Regions from separate parts of the Shinella sp. HZN7 genome, predicted to be linked through region 4. Evidence: predicted binding sites of a transcription regulator. Region 4 holds the regulator's gene; each other region holds the start of a gene.
What was found. Region 4 encodes PhoB, which activates phosphate uptake and scavenging genes when phosphate is short. Its sites were predicted from a motif close to TGTCATNNANCTGTCAT; they were not measured.
Positions count from the first base shown of each region.

Region 1: shn_RS19505 (DUF2794 domain-containing protein) is a predicted target of PhoB. The motif match lies at 1,710-1,726, and genes of this name have one in related genera.
Region 2: shn_RS09940 (LTA synthase family protein) is a predicted target of PhoB. The motif match lies at 2,196-2,212, and genes of this name have one in related genera.
Region 3: shn_RS07725 (DUF47 domain-containing protein) is a predicted target of PhoB. The motif match lies at 2,451-2,467, and genes of this name have one in related genera.

Region 1 is NZ_CP015736.1:4,045,118-4,049,328, reverse strand. Features, by position in the region: gene pyc (pyruvate carboxylase) at 1-617, shown strand, start outside; gene shn_RS19510 (GNAT family N-acetyltransferase) at 759-1,310, shown strand; gene shn_RS19505 (DUF2794 domain-containing protein) at 1,315-1,689, opposite strand; gene shn_RS19500 (DUF1223 domain-containing protein) at 2,098-2,862, opposite strand; gene acnA (aconitate hydratase AcnA) at 3,033-4,211, opposite strand, start outside.
Region 2 is NZ_CP015736.1:2,055,176-2,059,386, forward strand. Features, by position in the region: gene shn_RS09930 (ammonium transporter) at 1-251, opposite strand, end outside; gene shn_RS09935 (NAD+ synthase) at 255-1,934, opposite strand; gene shn_RS09940 (LTA synthase family protein) at 2,248-4,176, shown strand.
Region 3 is NZ_CP015736.1:1,592,624-1,596,834, forward strand. Features, by position in the region: gene shn_RS07715 (hypothetical protein) at 1-704, shown strand, start outside; gene shn_RS07720 (inorganic phosphate transporter) at 775-1,782, opposite strand; gene shn_RS07725 (DUF47 domain-containing protein) at 1,782-2,426, opposite strand; gene shn_RS07730 (hypothetical protein) at 2,542-3,120, opposite strand; gene shn_RS07735 (TrkH family potassium uptake protein) at 3,202-4,211, opposite strand, start outside.
Region 4 is NZ_CP015736.1:112,650-116,860, forward strand. Features, by position in the region: gene pstA (phosphate ABC transporter permease PstA) at 1-77, shown strand, start outside; gene pstB (phosphate ABC transporter ATP-binding protein PstB) at 91-906, shown strand; gene phoU (phosphate signaling complex protein PhoU) at 955-1,683, shown strand; gene phoB (phosphate regulon transcriptional regulator PhoB) at 1,703-2,386, shown strand; gene shn_RS00555 (GcrA family cell cycle regulator) at 2,678-3,214, opposite strand; gene shn_RS00560 (aspartate aminotransferase family protein) at 3,638-4,211, shown strand, end outside.

The DNA of each region.
Region 1 (4,211 bases), 750 kb from region 4:
CGGCCGTTCCCGGCTCGCTGCTGCCGCCGGCCGATCTCGATGCCGAGCGCAAGGCCATCGAGGACAAGCTGGAGCGCAAGGTCGACGATTTCGAATTCGCCTCCTATCTCATGTATCCGAAGGTCTTCACCGACTATGCGCTGGCCGCCGATACCTACGGCCCGGTCAGCGTGCTGCCGACGCCGGCCTATTTCTACGGCCTTGCCCCCGGCGAGGAGCTTCAGCCGGAACTGGAGAAGGGCGTCTCCCTCGTCATCCTGCACCAGGCGAAAAGCGAGCCGGATGCACAGGGCATGGTGAAGGTGTTCTTCGAGCTGAACGGCCAGCCGCGCCTCATCAAGGTGCCGGACCGCAATCGCGCCGCCACCTCGGCCGTGCGCCGCAAGGCCGACATCGGCAATGCCGCCCATCTGGGCGCGCCGATGCCGGGCGTCATCTCGACGGTCTCGGTCTCGGCAGGCCAACAGGTCAAGGCCGGCGACGTGCTGCTCTCCATCGAGGCGATGAAGATGGAAACGGCGCTGCATGCGGAAAAGGACGGCACGATCTCGGAGGTCCTCGTCAAAGCGGGCGACCAGATCGACGCCAAGGACCTGCTCGTCGTCTTCGGCGCCTGACCGGCGGGGCAGGGTCGTAAAATCGCGAAAGGATGTGGGATGGAGGCTCCATTCCACATCCTTCTCTTGTTTTCAGGCCGTTTCGGACGCAAAACCAGCGCTCGCTTTTCCCGAAATCGCCTTTGAGACCCTGAGGCTTCCATGAGCTTCGTCATCCGCACCGCCGCCCTCGGCGACATCTCCGCCTTCACCGAAATCTACCGCGAATCCGTGCTGAACGGGGTGGCGAGCTACGAGATCGACCCGCCGTCGCTCGACGAGATGGAGGCGCGCTTCAAGGCGATCACCGGCAAGGACTATCCCTATATCGTCGCGGTGGAGCAGACCGGCCTCATCCTCGGTTATGCCTATGCGTCGGCCTTCCGCACACGGCCGGCCTATCGCTGGCTCGTCGAGGATTCGGTCTATCTGGCGCCGGAAGCGCGCGGCAAGGGTGTCGGAAAGGCGCTGCTGGCGGAGCTCATCCGCCGCTGCACGGCGCTCGGCTTCCGGCAGATGGTGGCGGTCATCGGCGGGGCGCATCCGGCCTCGATCGCCGTGCACAGCGCTTTGGGCTTCGCGCATAGCGGCCGGATGACGGCGACCGGCTTCAAGCACGGGCGCTGGCTCGACACGGTCTTCATGCAGCGCGCGCTCGGCGAGGGTGCGCAAACCGAGCCGTCGGCGACGGATTTTCCGGGAACGATGGCGTAACGGTTCACGTCTCGACGAGACGGAGCACCTTGTCGAAGATCTTCAGCACCTGTTTCAGCTCGTGGCCGCGCTTCAGGATGGTGCCATGCGTGTTGATCACGCTGTAGGCACCCTGCTTGGCGGCGAGCTTCGGGTTCTTCTCGATGCGGTAGAGCGGCATTTCGCCGGAGCGCTTGAAGACGGAGAACACGGCCCTGTCGCGCAGGTGGTCGATGGCGTAGTCGCGCCATTCCCCTTCGCCGACCATGCGGCCATAGACCCAGAGGATTGCGTCGAGTTCCCGTCGATGGAAGGTTACCGGCAAGGGGTCCCTGCTGTTTCGGTAATCCAGCAGGTCGACCACGACGTTGGAAGCCTGCAAATCCGGCTGATCTGTCATCGGTTCTCCGCGCTTCGTCCATGACGGCTCGGTGACAGTGTGCCTGAGCGGTGTCGAAATGCAAGGCGGATGGACAGGGCGGACGTTCTCGCAAAAATCCGTCTCGCCGCAATTCAGACAAACAGACGCCCAAATTACAGGAGAGAGTTCGCCGGTCGCAGCTCGTACCGGCCCGCTGCCTTGTGCGGGAAGCGGCTGGTACGGGAAGCGTCTGTCGAAGTCGCCCTGTATTCCGTTGCCGGTGACTTCGTCCAGGTCCGGTCCGTCTTTCTTCGAACCCTCAAGCCCCAAGCCCCTCGAAGAAGCCGGACCGGACCTCCCCTGGAACGCTCGCGCGCTCCAGGGTGTTCGTTTTCTCCATGCTGTTTCCGCAAGGCCGCTGCAGGCGCTGCACAGGGTGCAGTTGTCCTAGCGCGAAGCCTTGTCGCCCGTCAGCACCGTCGCGCCCAGGATGGCGCCGGGCGTATCGGCCGTGCGCATGCGCTGGAGCAGCACGGCGCAGCCGCCGGACTTCTTTTTCTTCTTCAGCATGTCGGCGGGCAGCACCAGGTTGGTTTCCTTGCCCTCCCACATGCCGATCGTCTCCATGTCGGTGACAGCGTGCCAGTAGTTCACGATCTTGCCGCGGTTCTCGCCCTTTTCGATGTTGATCGTGCGCTCGCGCTCGAAATAGGCGATGACGATATTGGCCTTGCCTTCGCCGCCGCCGACGCGGATGCGCAGCTCGTCGTTCTTCACCTCGACGTCGACGGGCACCTGGAGGCCCTTGTTTTCGCCGGGCATCGCGCCGATCCGCGAGCGGATGCCGGTGATGTCGGCGCCGTTGATGTGCTCGCGGCCGTTCAGCACGGCCTGCGGCGTATAGACGCCGTTGCGGCCGAACATGCGGGCATAGGCATATTGCCGGTCGGTATTGTCCTTGGAAGCGAGCGTGTCGGCCCAGCCGAGATAGTTCCAGTAGTCGACATGATAGGAGAGTGCGACCACCTCGCCCTCGCGCGCCAGCGTCTCCAGCGCCTTGTCGGCGGGCGGGCAGGACGAACAACCCTGGCTGGTAAAAAGCTCGACGACGCCTTTCGGGCGAACGGTTTCTCCGGCAAGGGAAGCGTCAATGCCGGCTCCCAACATCAGCAGGATCGCCAGACAGTGCGGTATGTGCGGTCTCGGCATGATCAATTCCAGTGGAGCGCCGGCAAATGCCAGCCTTTTGAGCCCGTCATACGCGCTTGCCGCTTCAACAGGAAGTCACGATGGAGTGAAACCGATAGTGGAGATTTCCGGTCCTGAAAACGGGAAATGCCGGGGCGAAAGCCCCGGCATTTCATCGTTCAAGCGGAAATCGCTCAGGCTGCGAGGTCTCTGAGGACGGTTTGCAGGATGCCGCCGTTGTTCATGTATGTGACCTCGTCGAGGGTATCGATGCGGCAGAGCAGCGGGACGTCCCTGACGGTGCCGTCGGCATAGGTGATCCTGGCGATCTTCTTCTCGCGCGGCTTGATGTCGCCTTCCAGGCCCTCGATGGTGACGGTCTCGTCGCCCTTCAGGTCGAGGGAGGCCCAGGTCGTGCCGTCCTCGAAGACGAAGGGCACGACGCCCATGCCGACGAGGTTGGAGCGGTGGATGCGCTCGAAGGACTGGGCGATCACGGCCTTGACGCCGAGAAGGTTGGTGCCCTTGGCCGCCCAGTCGCGCGAGGAACCGTTGCCGTATTCCACGCCCGCGAAGATGACGAGCGGAACGCCCTCCTCCTTGTACTTCATCGCCGCGTCGTAGATCGACATCTCCTCCTTCGTCGGATAGTGGATCGTGTAGCCACCCTCCTTGCCGTTCGGCCCCAGCATGTGGTTGCGGATGCGGATATTGGCGAAGGTGCCGCGCATCATCACCTCATGGTTGCCGCGCCGCGTGCCGTACTGGTTGAAGTCGGCGACGCCGACGCCATGGCCGATCAGGTAGCTGCCGGCAGGCGAGGCCGCCTTGATCGAGCCGGCCGGCGAGATGTGGTCGGTGGTGATCTTGTCGCCGAACAGGCCCAGCACCCGCGCGCCCCTGATGTCGGAAAGGCCCGAGCCGGTCTTGCCCATGCCGACGAAGTAGGGCGGGTTCTGCACATAGGTCGACTGGTCGTCCCAGGCATAGGTCTGGCCCGCCGGCACCTGCACGGCCTGCCAGTTGGCGTCGCCCTTGAACACGTCGGCATATTTGGAGGCGTAGAGCTCGCGCGTGACATACTTCATGATGAAGGCCTGGATCTCCTGCGAGGAGGGCCAGATGTCCTTGAGGTAGACGGGCTTGCCGTCCCTGTCCTCGCCGAGCGGCTCGCTCGTCAGGTCCTTCTGCACGGAGCCGGCCAGCGCATAGGCGACGACGAGTGGCGGGGAGGCGAGGTAGTTCGCCTGCACGTCCGGCGAGATGCGGCCCTCGAAGTTGCGGTTGCCCGACAGGACGCCCGCGGCGATCAGCCCCTTGTCGTTGATCGTCCTGGAGACCGGACCCGGCAGCGGGCCGGAATTGCCGATGCA
Region 2 (4,211 bases), 1.9 Mb from region 4:
TGGTCGCGCCAGGTGGTGACGAAACCCCAGGCGAGGAGGAGCAGGATGCAGAGGAAGGCGACGCCGAGGACGACGAAGCCGCCGGTGGCAAGGCCGTAGAGGCCGAAAACCGCCGGCGTCGCGAAATAGGCGATCTGCGCCGAAAGCTGCCGTCCGGCCGAAAGGTCGCTCAGCGACCACAGCCGGATCAGCCGCATTTCCTCCTCGGTGAAGGCCGGGCGAGCGGCCGGCGCGTCGGCAGGCCCGTCCACGCCCTACCCCCGGTCGCGATAGCGGTTGGTGATCGGGTAGCGCCGGTCGCGGCCGAAATTCTTCCTGGTGATCTTCACGCCCGGGGCGGACTGGCGGCGCTTGTATTCGGCGATGTAGAGCAGGTGCTCGACCCGGTGCACCGTCGCCGCGTCGTGCCCGCGGGCGACGATCTCCTCGGTACTCATCTCCAGCTCCACCAGGCATTCGAGGATGTCGTCGAGCACCGGATAGGGCGGCAGCGAATCCTGGTCGGTCTGGTTGGGGCGCAGCTCCGCGGACGGCGCCTTGTCGATGATGTTCTGCGGGATCACCTCCCCCGTCGGCCCGAGCGCGCCCGGCGGCACATGCGCGTTGCGCCAGCGCGAAATGGCGTAGACCTGCATCTTGTAGAGGTCCTTGATCGGGTTGAAGCCGCCGTTCATGTCGCCGTAGAGCGTCGCATAGCCGACCGACATTTCCGACTTGTTGCCGGTCGTGACGACCATCGAGCCGAACTTGTTGGAGACCGCCATGAGGATGGTTCCGCGCGCGCGGCTCTGGAGGTTCTCCTCGGTGATGCCTTCCTCGGTGCCTTCGAAGAGCTCCGAAAGCGAGGAGAGGAAGCCGGTCACCGGCGCCTCGATCGGCACGATGTCGTAGCGGCAGCCGAGCAGCCGGGCGCAATCGGCCGCGTCCTTCAGCGAATCCTTCGACGTATAGCGGTAGGGCATCATGATGCAGCGCACCCGCTCCTCGCCGAGCGCGTCGACGGCGATCGCCGCGCAGATCGCCGAATCGATGCCGCCGGACAGGCCGAGCACGACGTTCTTGAAGCCGTTCTTGTTGACGTAGTCGCGGAAGCCGAGCAGGCAGGCGCGGTAGTCCGCCTCCTCCTTCTCGGGAATGCGCGACGTCGGCCCGCCGTCGCAGATCCAGCCGTCCGCACGCTTCTTCCAGGTGGTGAGCGCGACCGTCTCCTCGAACTGGCTCATCTGGAAGGCGAGCGACTTGTCGGCGTTGAAGGCGAAGCTGGCGCCGTCGAAGACCAGCTCGTCCTGGCCGCCGAGCTGGTTGGCGTAGAGCAGCGGCAGGCCGGTCTCGATGACCTGCTTCAGGGCGACCTGGTGGCGGATGTCGACCTTGCCGCGATAATAGGGCGAGCCGTTCGGCGACAGCAGGATTTCCGCGCCGCTCTCGGCCAGCGTCTCGCAGACGCCAAGCTCGCCCCAGATGTCCTCGCAGATCGGGATGCCGAGGCGCACGCCACGGAAATTGACGGGACCAGGCATCGCGCCCTGGTCGAAGACGCGCTTTTCGTCGAATTCGCCATAGTTCGGCAGGTCCACCTTGTCGCGCACCGCGATCACCTTGCCACCGTCGATGACGGCGACGGCGTTGTAGCGCCCCGTCTCGTCCTGCCGTGGAAAGCCGACGATGACGCCGGGACCGCCCCTGGCGGTGTCAGCGGCAAGATCGTCGACGGCGCGCCGGCAGGCCTTCAGGAAGGCGGGCTTCAGCACGAGGTCTTCCGGCGGATAGCCGGAGATGAAGAGTTCGGTCAGCAGCAAAAGGTCGGCGCCCTGCCGGGCGGCGTCCTCGCGGGCGGCGCGCGCCTTGGCGAGGTTGCCGGCGACGTCGCCGACGGTCGGGTTCAATTGCGCAACCGCGATGCGCAGCGTCGCCCTGCCCTGATCGGAGGTCATGTCTTGATCGGAAGTCATGTCTGCGGACCCATCTCCTGCTGGTGTCCGAGCCTGCGGCCGCGCGTCGCTGTCGCACTCTCGAACGGTCGACAAGCTCTTTAGAGCATGACGGGCGTTTTGGGAATGAAGGGCGGAACCTTTGCCGGCGCTTTCGGCGGAAATGTCCGGTTTTCAAAGGGTTCGACGCGCCACCGCGACCCTGCGGCGCAGGAACCAAAACAGGGGAAGAACGTTGCAGAAAACGTTCATCTCCTGTTCAAGATGACAACCGTATGACAGATACACGAAACTTTCATGAAATCTGGAGACGGCCTTGGCCCTGCTCACCTCCGCCACCGTGGCGATCAATGCAAGCGAAGAGATCGCCGTCGAGGCAGGCTTCTTCGCGCGCCACGCCAAGGCGCTCGCCGTCCTGCGTTCGCTTGCCGTTTCCGGGCTTCTCGCGCTCCTCACCGTCGTCGTCGTCGAACTCGTCACGCGCGGCTCGCTCGACCAGACTTGGATCTATTTCACCAGCCTCGGCCGGCCGGCCTGGACCACGACCGGCGTCTTCTTCCTGCTCTATCTCGCCATCGACGCCCTGATCGGCCGCCAGCACAAGGCCGTCCTGCTCGTCTCGCCGCTCGTCGTGCTGATGGGCGTGATCTCCCAGCAGAAGCAGGTCTTCCTCACCGACCCGCTCTATCCGACGGACCTGCTCTTCGGCCGCCAGATCCTGGAGCTGATGCCCGTTCTCGTGCAGGACCGCCCGTGGACGGCCGCCCTCATGGCGGTCGCCGTGCTCGCCTCCGTCGTCGGCCTCGTCAGTCTCTGGGTCTTCGCCTGGCGCCGTTTCCGGCCGCTGACCAAGAAGGAACGCCTGACGCGGCTTGCCATCGCGCTGCCGCTTCTCGCCGGCTTCGTGTCCATCATGGACTACAACCAGTTCTCCTGGGTCCGCGACCGGCTGAAGATCTTCCCGATCATGTGGGACCAGGCGGAGAACTATCGTCACAACGGCTTCGTCATGGCCTTCGCCATCAACCTGCCGATGGCCAATGTACAGACGCCCGCCGGCTACATGATCGACGCGATCGACAAGATCCCCTCCAAGCCCGTGCCGGCCGGCACGAGCCATCGCAGCAAGCCCGATGTCATCGTCGTCATGAGCGAATCGCTGTGGGATCCGACACGCCTCGAAACCGTGAAGCTCTCGGCCGACCCGATGCCCGTCATCCGCGAGAACCAGGGCGGCAGCGTCTTCTCCCCGGAATTCGGCGGCCTCACCGCCAATGTCGAGTTCGAGGCGCTGACGGGCTTTTCCAACGCCTTCCTGCCGACGGGCTCGATCCCCTACCAGCAATATGTGCGCAAGCCGATCCCTTCGCTCGCCACCTTCTTCCGGGCGGAAGGCTATACGGCACGCGCCATCCACCCGTTCTCCGGCTGGTTCTGGAACCGCACGAGCGTCTACAAGGCCTTCGGCTTCGAGACCTTCAAGGACGTCGAGAAGATGCCGCCGCTGGCAAAGCGCGGCAACTTCACCTCGGACGAGGCGCTGACGCGGGAGCTCATCCGCCAGGCGGACATGCAGGAGGACCCGTTCTTCTTCTTCACCGTCACGCTGCAGGGTCACGGCCCCTATGACGACGGCCGCTACGCCAAGACCGACATCGATGTCGACGGCCAGCTCGACGCCCGCAGCAACCGCATGCTGGCGAGCTACGCCCAGGGCGTGAAGGAAGCCGACAGCAGCCTGAAGATGCTAATGGACTGGGCGAAGACGCGCGACCGCGAGACGATCATCGTCGTCTTCGGCGACCACCTTCCGCCGCTCAACACGGTCTACAAGAATTCCGGCTACATGAAGGGCGTCACTGCCTCGCGCAAGGGCTCTCCCGAGCAGATGAAGAAGGAGCACGAGACCCCGCTCGTCATCTGGTCGAACAAGTCCGGCGCGCAAAAGGAGATCGGCACGATCAGCCCGGCGTTCCTCTCCTACTACGTCCTCAAGGAAGCCGGCTTCGAGCATCCCTATTACACCGGCTTCCTCGGCGCGGTGCACGACAGGCTGCGCGTCATCGACCGCTACATGCTGATCGACGCCAAGGGCAACGGCACGGCCGACTGGGCGCGCAAGAAGACGATCGATCCGCTGGTGCGCGACTTCCGCTTCCTGCAGCACGACATCATGTTCGGCAAGCAGTACGGCCTGGAACGCTTCTTCAATTCCCATGCGGAACTGATGGCCGCGGGCTCCTGATTTTTCCGAAGCGACAGCACGCCCGGGTTCCGGCT
Region 3 (4,211 bases), 1.5 Mb from region 4:
TGAAGGCCACCGTGGAGATCGACAGCAGCTTCGGCGACAGCACCACCGACATCCTGATGAAGGTGGGCAAGACAACGACGAGCCTGTCGCTGAAGATCAAGGGGGAGGGCTATAGCAGCACGCTGGCCTATTCCACGGCGCAGACGAAGGCCGGAATCACCATCAAGGCGACCTATACCGACAGCTTCAAGACCAAGATGAACTACAGCCTCAACCTCGAAAAGGATGGGGATTTCAGCAAGTTCAAGCTGGTCTATGCCCTCGGCACCGAGAAGATGACCATCACCTCGACGAAGATTGCCGGCGACGTGGTGACGTTCAAGGCGGTGGACGGCGACGGCGACGTGATCGGCACCGCCAAGCTCAACCTCAAGGCCTTCGGCGACTATTACGACAAGAGCGACAAGTATCTCTTCGAATCGGCCAAGACCGCCGAGCTCTTCAGCAAGCTCCAGCTCAAGTTCACCAGCGTGAAGAAGAAGGCGGGCGAGCCGGCGGACGACGATCACGGCGGTGCCGACGCCTTCGTGTTCAAGAAGGTGGCGGCAGCCGGCAGCGACCACGGCGATGCGGCCTTCGCCGCCCGGCCCTTCGCCATCGACGATGCCTCGGGCGCGACCGGCTCCGACGCGTTCGACTTCCTCGCCTCGCAGGATCACGGCCAGCCGGTCCATGTGGCCAAGCATGTGCCGGACCTTTTCTGATCCGGCTTGAAACGGCACGCCGGGAACGGCGGAAGCGGCAACGCTTCCGCCGTTCTCGTTTCAGAAGGCCTCAGCCGGTGACGGCGTTGATGACGAGGAAGAAGAGGGCGGAGATCGCGGCGGCGGACGGCAGCGTGATGATCCAGGCCCAGACGATGTTGCCGGCGACGCCCCAGCGCACGGCCGAAACGCGCCGGGCGGCGCCGACGCCGATGATCGCGCCGGTGATCGTATGCGTCGTCGAGACCGGGATGCCGAGCCAGGTGGCGGCGAAAAGGGTGATCGCCCCGCCGGTCTCCGCGCAGAAACCCTGCATCGGGTTGAGGCGAGTGATCTTGGAACCCATCGTGTGCACGATGCGCCAGCCGCCCATCAGGGTGCCGAGCGCCATCGCCGCCTGGCAGGTGATGACCACCCAGAAGGGCACATGGAACTCGCCGCCGAGATAGCCCTGCGAGAAGAGCAGCACGGCGATGATGCCCATGGTCTTCTGCGCGTCGTTGCCGCCATGGCCGAGCGAATAGAGCGAGGCCGAGATGAACTGCATGACACGGAAGGTGCGGTCGACGGCGAACGGCGTCTGGCGCACGAAGAGCCAGGAGACCGTGAGCACCAGGATCAGCGCCAGCAGGAAGCCGATGGCGGGCGACAGGAAGATGGCGCTTGCCGTCTTGATGAGGCCGCTCCAGACGACGGCCTCGAAGCCGGTCCTGGCAAGGCCCGCGCCGACGAGGCCGCCGATGAGGGCGTGCGAGGAGGAGGAGGGGATGCCGAAGATCCAGGTGACGACGTTCCAGATGATCGCGCCCATCAGCGCCGCGAAGATGACGAGCGGGTTGACGATGCCGGGATCGATGATGCCCTTGCCGAGCGTCTCGGCGACATGCAGGCCGAAGAACAGGAAGGCGATGAAGTTGAAGAACGCCGCCCAGATGACGGCATATTGCGGGCGCAGCACGCGCGTCGAGACGATCGTGGCGATCGAGTTCGCCGCATCGTGCAGGCCGTTCAGGAAATCGAACAGCAGCGCGATGCCGACGAGGCCGACGAGCAGCGGAAAGGCGAGGGTGGCGTCCATCAGACGTTCTCGATCACGATACCGCTGATTTCATTGGCGACGTCCTCGAAGCGGTCGACGACCTTCTCCAGCTCGCCATAGATCTCGCTGCCGATGATATAGGCCATCGGATCGGTCTTGCCGTATTGCCTGAAGAGGTCTTTCAGCCCCTGGTCGTGCAGCTCGTCCGAGCGGCCTTCGACGCGGGTGACCTCCTCGGCGATCGAGGTGAGGCGGCCGGCATGCACGCCCACCTTGTCGAGCAGCGGAATGGCCTCGGCGACGAGATGGGCGGCCTTGACGACGGCGGCGCCCATTTCCTGCATGCCGGGCTGGAAGCTCGTCTGCTCGTAGAGGCGGATGGTCTTGACCGTCTTGTGCATCATGTCGATGGCGTCGTCCATCGACTGGATCAGGTCCTTGATGTCGCCGCGGTCGAAGGGCGTGATGAAGCTGCGGCGCACGGCGAGCAGCACCTCGCGGGTGATGTCGTCGGCCTTGTCTTCCAGTTCGACGATGCGGTTGCAGTGTTCTTCCATGTCCGGCCCGCCGGCAAGGAGCGACTGGAGGGCTTCGGCGGCGCCGACGACGGTGCGGGAATGCTGCTCGAAGAGATCGAAGAAACGGTCCTCGCGCGGCATGAGTTTGCGAAACAGCGAAAGCATGGGTGCCCCTTACGTGGCTGGGGTTGTCATGCGGCTGTCATAATTGACCGTCAACCCGCTGGAAAGCACGGATTCCGGCTTGTCACAATTCTCTGCGTGCCTGTGGAAAAGTCGCTCAGGGAACGATCTTGAACGGCTGCTCGCTGATAGCGACCGCCCCGCTTGCGGCATCGCGGAAGCGATAGCGCAGCACATAGTCGCCGGCCGGTGGGCCGCTGAGATTGAGCGTCAGCTTGGCGAAGACCTCCTGGTTGCGCACGCTGCCCTTGAAATCGAAGGAGCCGAAGGCCTTCTGCTCGGCGAGCACCGTGCCCTTCGGGTCGAGCAGTTCCAGGTCGACGGTGAAATGCGATTCGAGCAGGCCCCCGTCGGCCGGCCGCCAGGTGAGGCCGACCGGCTCGACATAGGAGATGAGTGCCTCGCCCGCCTTGAAGCTCGCTTCCGGCCGCACCGCATACATGCCGTAGCCTTCCGGTGCCGACGAAACGAAGACGGCCTTGCCGATCGAGAAGGGCAGCGTGGCGGCAAAGGCGCCGAAGGCATCGCGGATCGTGTTGTGCGCGCCGACCGTGTCGCCGGCCGCGGCCTGCTCCTCGGCCTTCCTGGCCGCATCCGCAAGGGGGCCGGCAAGGGCGAGCGTGGGCGCGAGCGCGGCGACAAGGGTCATGCGCAACAGGGACTTCGACACGAACATTCCGTCTTCCTCCAGCCGGTTGGCGGCAGGATGCGAAGAAGCTTGGCAACAGTCAAGAACGCCGCGCGGCGCGCGCCGCGATCAGCTCTTCCAGAAGAGCGGTGTGAGGATGACGAGAACGGTGAGGATTTCGAGGCGGCCGAGCAGCATCAGCAGGGAGAGCACGTAGAGCGCGGCGTCGTGGAAGCCGGCGAACGTGCCGGCCGGCCCGATCGCCTGCGTGACGCCGGGGCCGACATTCGACAGCGAGGTGGCGGCGGCCGAGATCGCCGTCAGGATGTCGTAACCCATCAGGCCGAGCAGGATCGCCCCGAGGGCCGAGATCGCGACATAGGTGATGAAGAACAGGAAGACGCTGCGCTGGAAGTCGGCATCGACGGTCATCGTGCCGTAGCGCACGGCATGGATGCCGTCCGGATAGATCAGGCGGTAGAGGCCGGTGCGGATGAAATTGAAGAGGATGATCAGGCGATAGGCCTTCAGGCCCCCGGAGGTCGAGCCCGAACAGCCGCCCATGAAGGTGGCGACGAAAGCGAGTGCCACGATGAAATGGCCCCATTGCGTATAGTCGTCGCTGGCAAAGCCCGTCGTCGACAGGATCGAGGCGACGGTGAAGAAGGCGTGGGCGAGCGCCTCGTGGAAGCTGACGCCGTTTTCCAGCCGCTGGAAGACGCTCGCGGCAATGGCGAAGAACGCGAGATAGCCGAGGAAGACGCGGATCTGCGGGTCGCGCCACGCATCCAGCCGCCCGCGCACGACGAAGAGGATCAGCACCGAGAAGGGCAGGCTGGAGAGCGTCATGAAGAAGGTGGCGGCCCACAGCAGCGGCAGGCTGTTGAAATAGCCGAACGAGGCGTCGTGCGTCGAAAGCCCGCCGGTCGCCACCGTCGACATGGCATGGTTCAGCGCATCGAAGCGGCCCATGCCGAGCGCGGCGTAGACGACGGCGCAAAGCAGGGTGATGCCGACATAGAGGGCGAGGAAGGCGCGGGTGTAGCTCGCGATGCGGGCGAAGGGCTTGTCGGCCGTGTCCGATGATTCGAGCTTGAAGAAGGACATGCCGCCGACGCGCAGATACGGCATGATGAAGA
Region 4 (4,211 bases):
TCGTGCTCCTCATCTTCCTCATCCTCATGAATGTTGGTGCAATCCTGTTGCGCCGCCGTTTCGAACGGCGCTGGTAGAAGGACCGATCATATGAACATGATGTCAGAAGCAGCAGTCGAGAAAGCGCTGGACAAGAAAATGAACGACATTTCCTACAAGATGATCGGCAAGGACGTCTCGGTTTATTACGGCGAGAAGCGCGCCCTTTACGACGTCAACCTCAATGTGCGCGAAAACACCGTGACGGCGCTCATCGGTCCGTCCGGCTGCGGCAAGTCGACGTTCCTGCGCACGCTGAACCGCATGAACGACACGATCGACGGCTGCCGCGTCACCGGCCGCATCACGCTCGACACGGACGATATCTACGATCCGGCGATCGACGTCGTGGAACTGCGCGCCCGCGTCGGCATGGTGTTCCAGAAGCCGAACCCGTTCCCCAAGTCGATCTACGAGAACGTCGCCTACGGTCCGCGCATTCATGGCCTTGCCAAGGCGAAGGCCGACATGGACGCCATCGTCGAGCAGAGCCTTCAGAAGGCCGGCCTCTGGAACGAGGTGAAGGATCGCCTGCAGGAGGGCGGTACCGGCCTTTCCGGCGGCCAGCAGCAGCGCCTGTGCATCGCTCGAGCCGTCGCCGTCAGCCCGGAGGTCATCCTGATGGACGAGCCCTGTTCGGCGCTCGACCCGATCGCGACCGCCAAGGTCGAGGAGCTGATCCACGAGCTGCGCGCCAACTTCACCATCGTAATCGTGACGCACTCGATGCAGCAGGCGGCCCGCGTCTCGCAGCGCACCGCCATGTTCCACCTCGGCAACCTCGTCGAGGAGAACGACACCGACAAGATGTTCACCAACCCGGATGACCAGCGCACGCAGGACTACATCATGGGCCGCTTCGGCTGACGGCTGTCGCCGAATCCGTGAAAACCCGCGCGCATTAAGGACAGAACCATGTCATCGACCCATATTGTCTCGATTTACGACGAAGAACTGAAATATCTCTCCCGCCGCATCTCCGAAATGGGCGGTACGGCCGAGCAGATGGTGGCGGACTCGGTCCGCGCCCTCGTCACGACGGATGCGGCTCTGGCCCAGAAGGTCATTTCCGAGGACGTCATCCTCGACAATGCCGAGCGCCAGATCAACGACAAGGCGATCGTCACCATCGCCAAGCGCCAGCCGATGGCCGCGGACCTGCGCGAGATCATGGGCGCGATCCGCATCGCGGCCGAGCTGGAGCGCGTCGGCGACCTCGGCAAGAACACTGCCAAGCGCGTCATCGCCGTGCAGAGCTCGGGCATGCCCCGCAAGCTTGCCCGCGGTCTCGAACACCTCGCCGAACTCGCGCTGATGCAGCTCAAGGAAGTGCTCGACGTCTATGCCACCCGATCGGTGGACAAGGCCAAGGCGATCCGCGAACGTGACGACGAGATCGACGCGATCTACACCTCGCTGTTCCGCGAACTTCTCACCTACATGATGGAAGACCCGCGCAACATCACGCCCTGCACGCACCTCCTGTTCTGCGCCAAGAACATCGAGCGCATCGGCGACCACGCGACCAACATCGCCGAGACCATCTACTACATGGCGACCGGATCGCAGCCGGAGGGCGAACGCCCGAAGGACGACACTTCGACCTCCGTCGTCGCGGCCGGCCTCGCCGACGCGTCCGAGTAAAGAGAGCAGGTTCAACTCCATGGTGCCCAGAATTGCCGTCGTGGAAGACGAGGAGGCCCTCAGCGTCCTCCTGCGCTACAATCTGGAAGCGGAAGGTTTCGAGGTCGATACGATCCTGAACGGTGACGAGGCCGAGATGCGTTTGCAGGAGCGCATGCCTGACCTCCTCATCCTCGACTGGATGCTTCCAGGCGTTTCCGGCATCGAACTGTGCCGGCGCCTGCGCCAGCGCCCGGAAACCGAACGCCTGCCGATCATCATGCTGACGGCGCGCGGCGAGGAGAGCGAGCGCGTGCGCGGCCTTGCCACCGGCGCGGACGATTATGTCGTGAAACCCTTTTCGACGCCGGAACTCGTCGCCCGCGTGCGGGCGATGCTGCGCCGGGCCAAGCCCGAGGTCGTCTCGACGGTGCTGCGCTGCGGCGATATCGAGCTCGACCGCGAGACGCACCGCGTCCACCGCCGCACCCGCGAGGTCCGCCTCGGCCCGACGGAATTCCGCCTCCTGGAGTTCCTGATGACCTCGCCCGGCCGCGTCTTCTCGCGCTCGCAGCTTCTCGATGGCGTCTGGGGCCATGATATCTATGTCGATGAGCGGACCGTCGACGTGCATGTCGGCCGCCTGCGCAAGGCGCTCAACTTCGCCAACATGCAGGATGTCATCCGCACGGTGCGCGGCGCCGGCTATTCGCTGGAGGCCTGAGCGAACGGGTTTCCTCCCAAGGACGGAAATGGGCCCTCAGGGGCCTGTTTGCGTTTTGGGATGCGAACGCCCCTCATCCCGCTGCCGCGACCTTCTCCCCGCAAGCGGGGAGAAGGGGATGGGGCGAGGCCTCGCTCCCTCGCTTCCCAGTAAGTTTCTGGAAACCGGATCGGCATACCCCTTCGCCCCGCTTGCGGGGAGAAGGTGCCGGCAGGCGGATGAGGGGCGCTCGCCTCACAAACGAAAACGGACCCTCTCGGGCCCGCATCGCATGTCCTGCCGTGGAAAAGATTACCGCATCCGCCGCCGCTCGGCCGAGGGCTGGTAGGCGAGGCGCTGGTGGTAGGTGCAGTAGGGGGAATTGTCGGGGGATTCGTTGCCGCAGAAGTGGAAGTCGTCGTTGAGCGGATCGCCGATCGGCCATTTGCAGGTGCGCTCGGTGAGCTGGGTCAGCTCCAGCCGGCGCGACATCGGCACGACCACGCTGTTGCCGTTGGCCGGAACCGGAAGGGTCTCGGCCTGCATTTCGAAATCGACGTCGATCTCTTCCTTGGGAAGCGTGTTGTCGGCCGGCCGGGCGACGGGCCGGGCAGCGACGGGACGGGCCGCGAAATTCGACGGGCGCGGCGTCGCCGGCGCCGGACGCTTCGGGCGTGCCGCGGTCTGGGTGCCGCCGGCCTTGGCGCGGCCGGGCAGGTTCAGCCGGTGCACCTTGCCGATGACGGCGTTGCGGCTGACGCCGCCGAGCTGCGCCGCGATCTGGCTCGCGCTCAAGCCCTCGCTCCAGAGCTTCTTGAGTTTCTCGACGCGCTCGTCTGTCCAGTTCATGTTTTCGTCTCCGCTCGGCGTCCAGGATGCAGGAATCCCTCGTCGTGCTCCGGACGGGTCCGGAACCTGAACGCCCTAACTCTTTTGGTGACTAGTTCCGCCGCATGCAGTCTAGTAATTGGTCCTTAACCTAGAGACCGGTGGACTCTGTGACAAGAGTCGCCGGAATCCGGGCGAATCGATTTCGGAGTTTTCCCCAACTTGCTGGTCAGGTGTGACTCGATAGCGACACCTTCCGCGTGCGCCGTGAATCCTCACCTTGCGGGATGTTCAGCGCCATTTCGGGTGCGATTTTGTTGACATCCCAAGATGAAATGCCGATAGTGCGGCATGCCGCCGAAAGGCGGCTTTTGGTTTTTCTGAAGCCCGGAAAAGTCAAGCCGCATTCCTGTTTTTCCGCATCTCTTTTCGGAGGATCCGCGCATGGCCGATGTCGCGCCGCTCTATGAAACCTACATGCGTGCGCCGCTCAGGTTCACGCGCGGGGAGGGCGTGTGGCTGATCGCCGAAGATGGCGAGCGATATCTCGATTTTGCCGCCGGCGTCGCCGTCAATTCGCTGGGCCATGCGCATCCCCATCTCGTCGCCGCGCTGAAGGACCAGGCCGACAAGGTCTGGCACCTGTCGAACCTCTACGAGGTCCCGGGCCAGGAAAGCCTCGGCCGCCGGCTGACGGAGGCCACCTTCGCCGACAAGGTGTTCTTCACCAATTCGGGCGCCGAGGCGCTGGAATGCGCGATCAAGACGGCCCGGCGCTACCATTTCGCCAAGGGCCATCCCGGCAAGTTCCACATCATCACCTTCGAAGGCGCCTTCCACGGCCGCACGATCGCGACGATCGCCGCCGGCGGGCAGGAGAAGTATATCGAGGGCTTCGGCCCCAAGGCGCCGGGCTTCCTCAAGGTTCCCTTCGGCGATATCACGGCCGTCAAGGATGCGATCACCGAGGAAACGGCCGGCATCCTGATCGAGCCGGTGCAGGGCGAGGGCGGGCTGC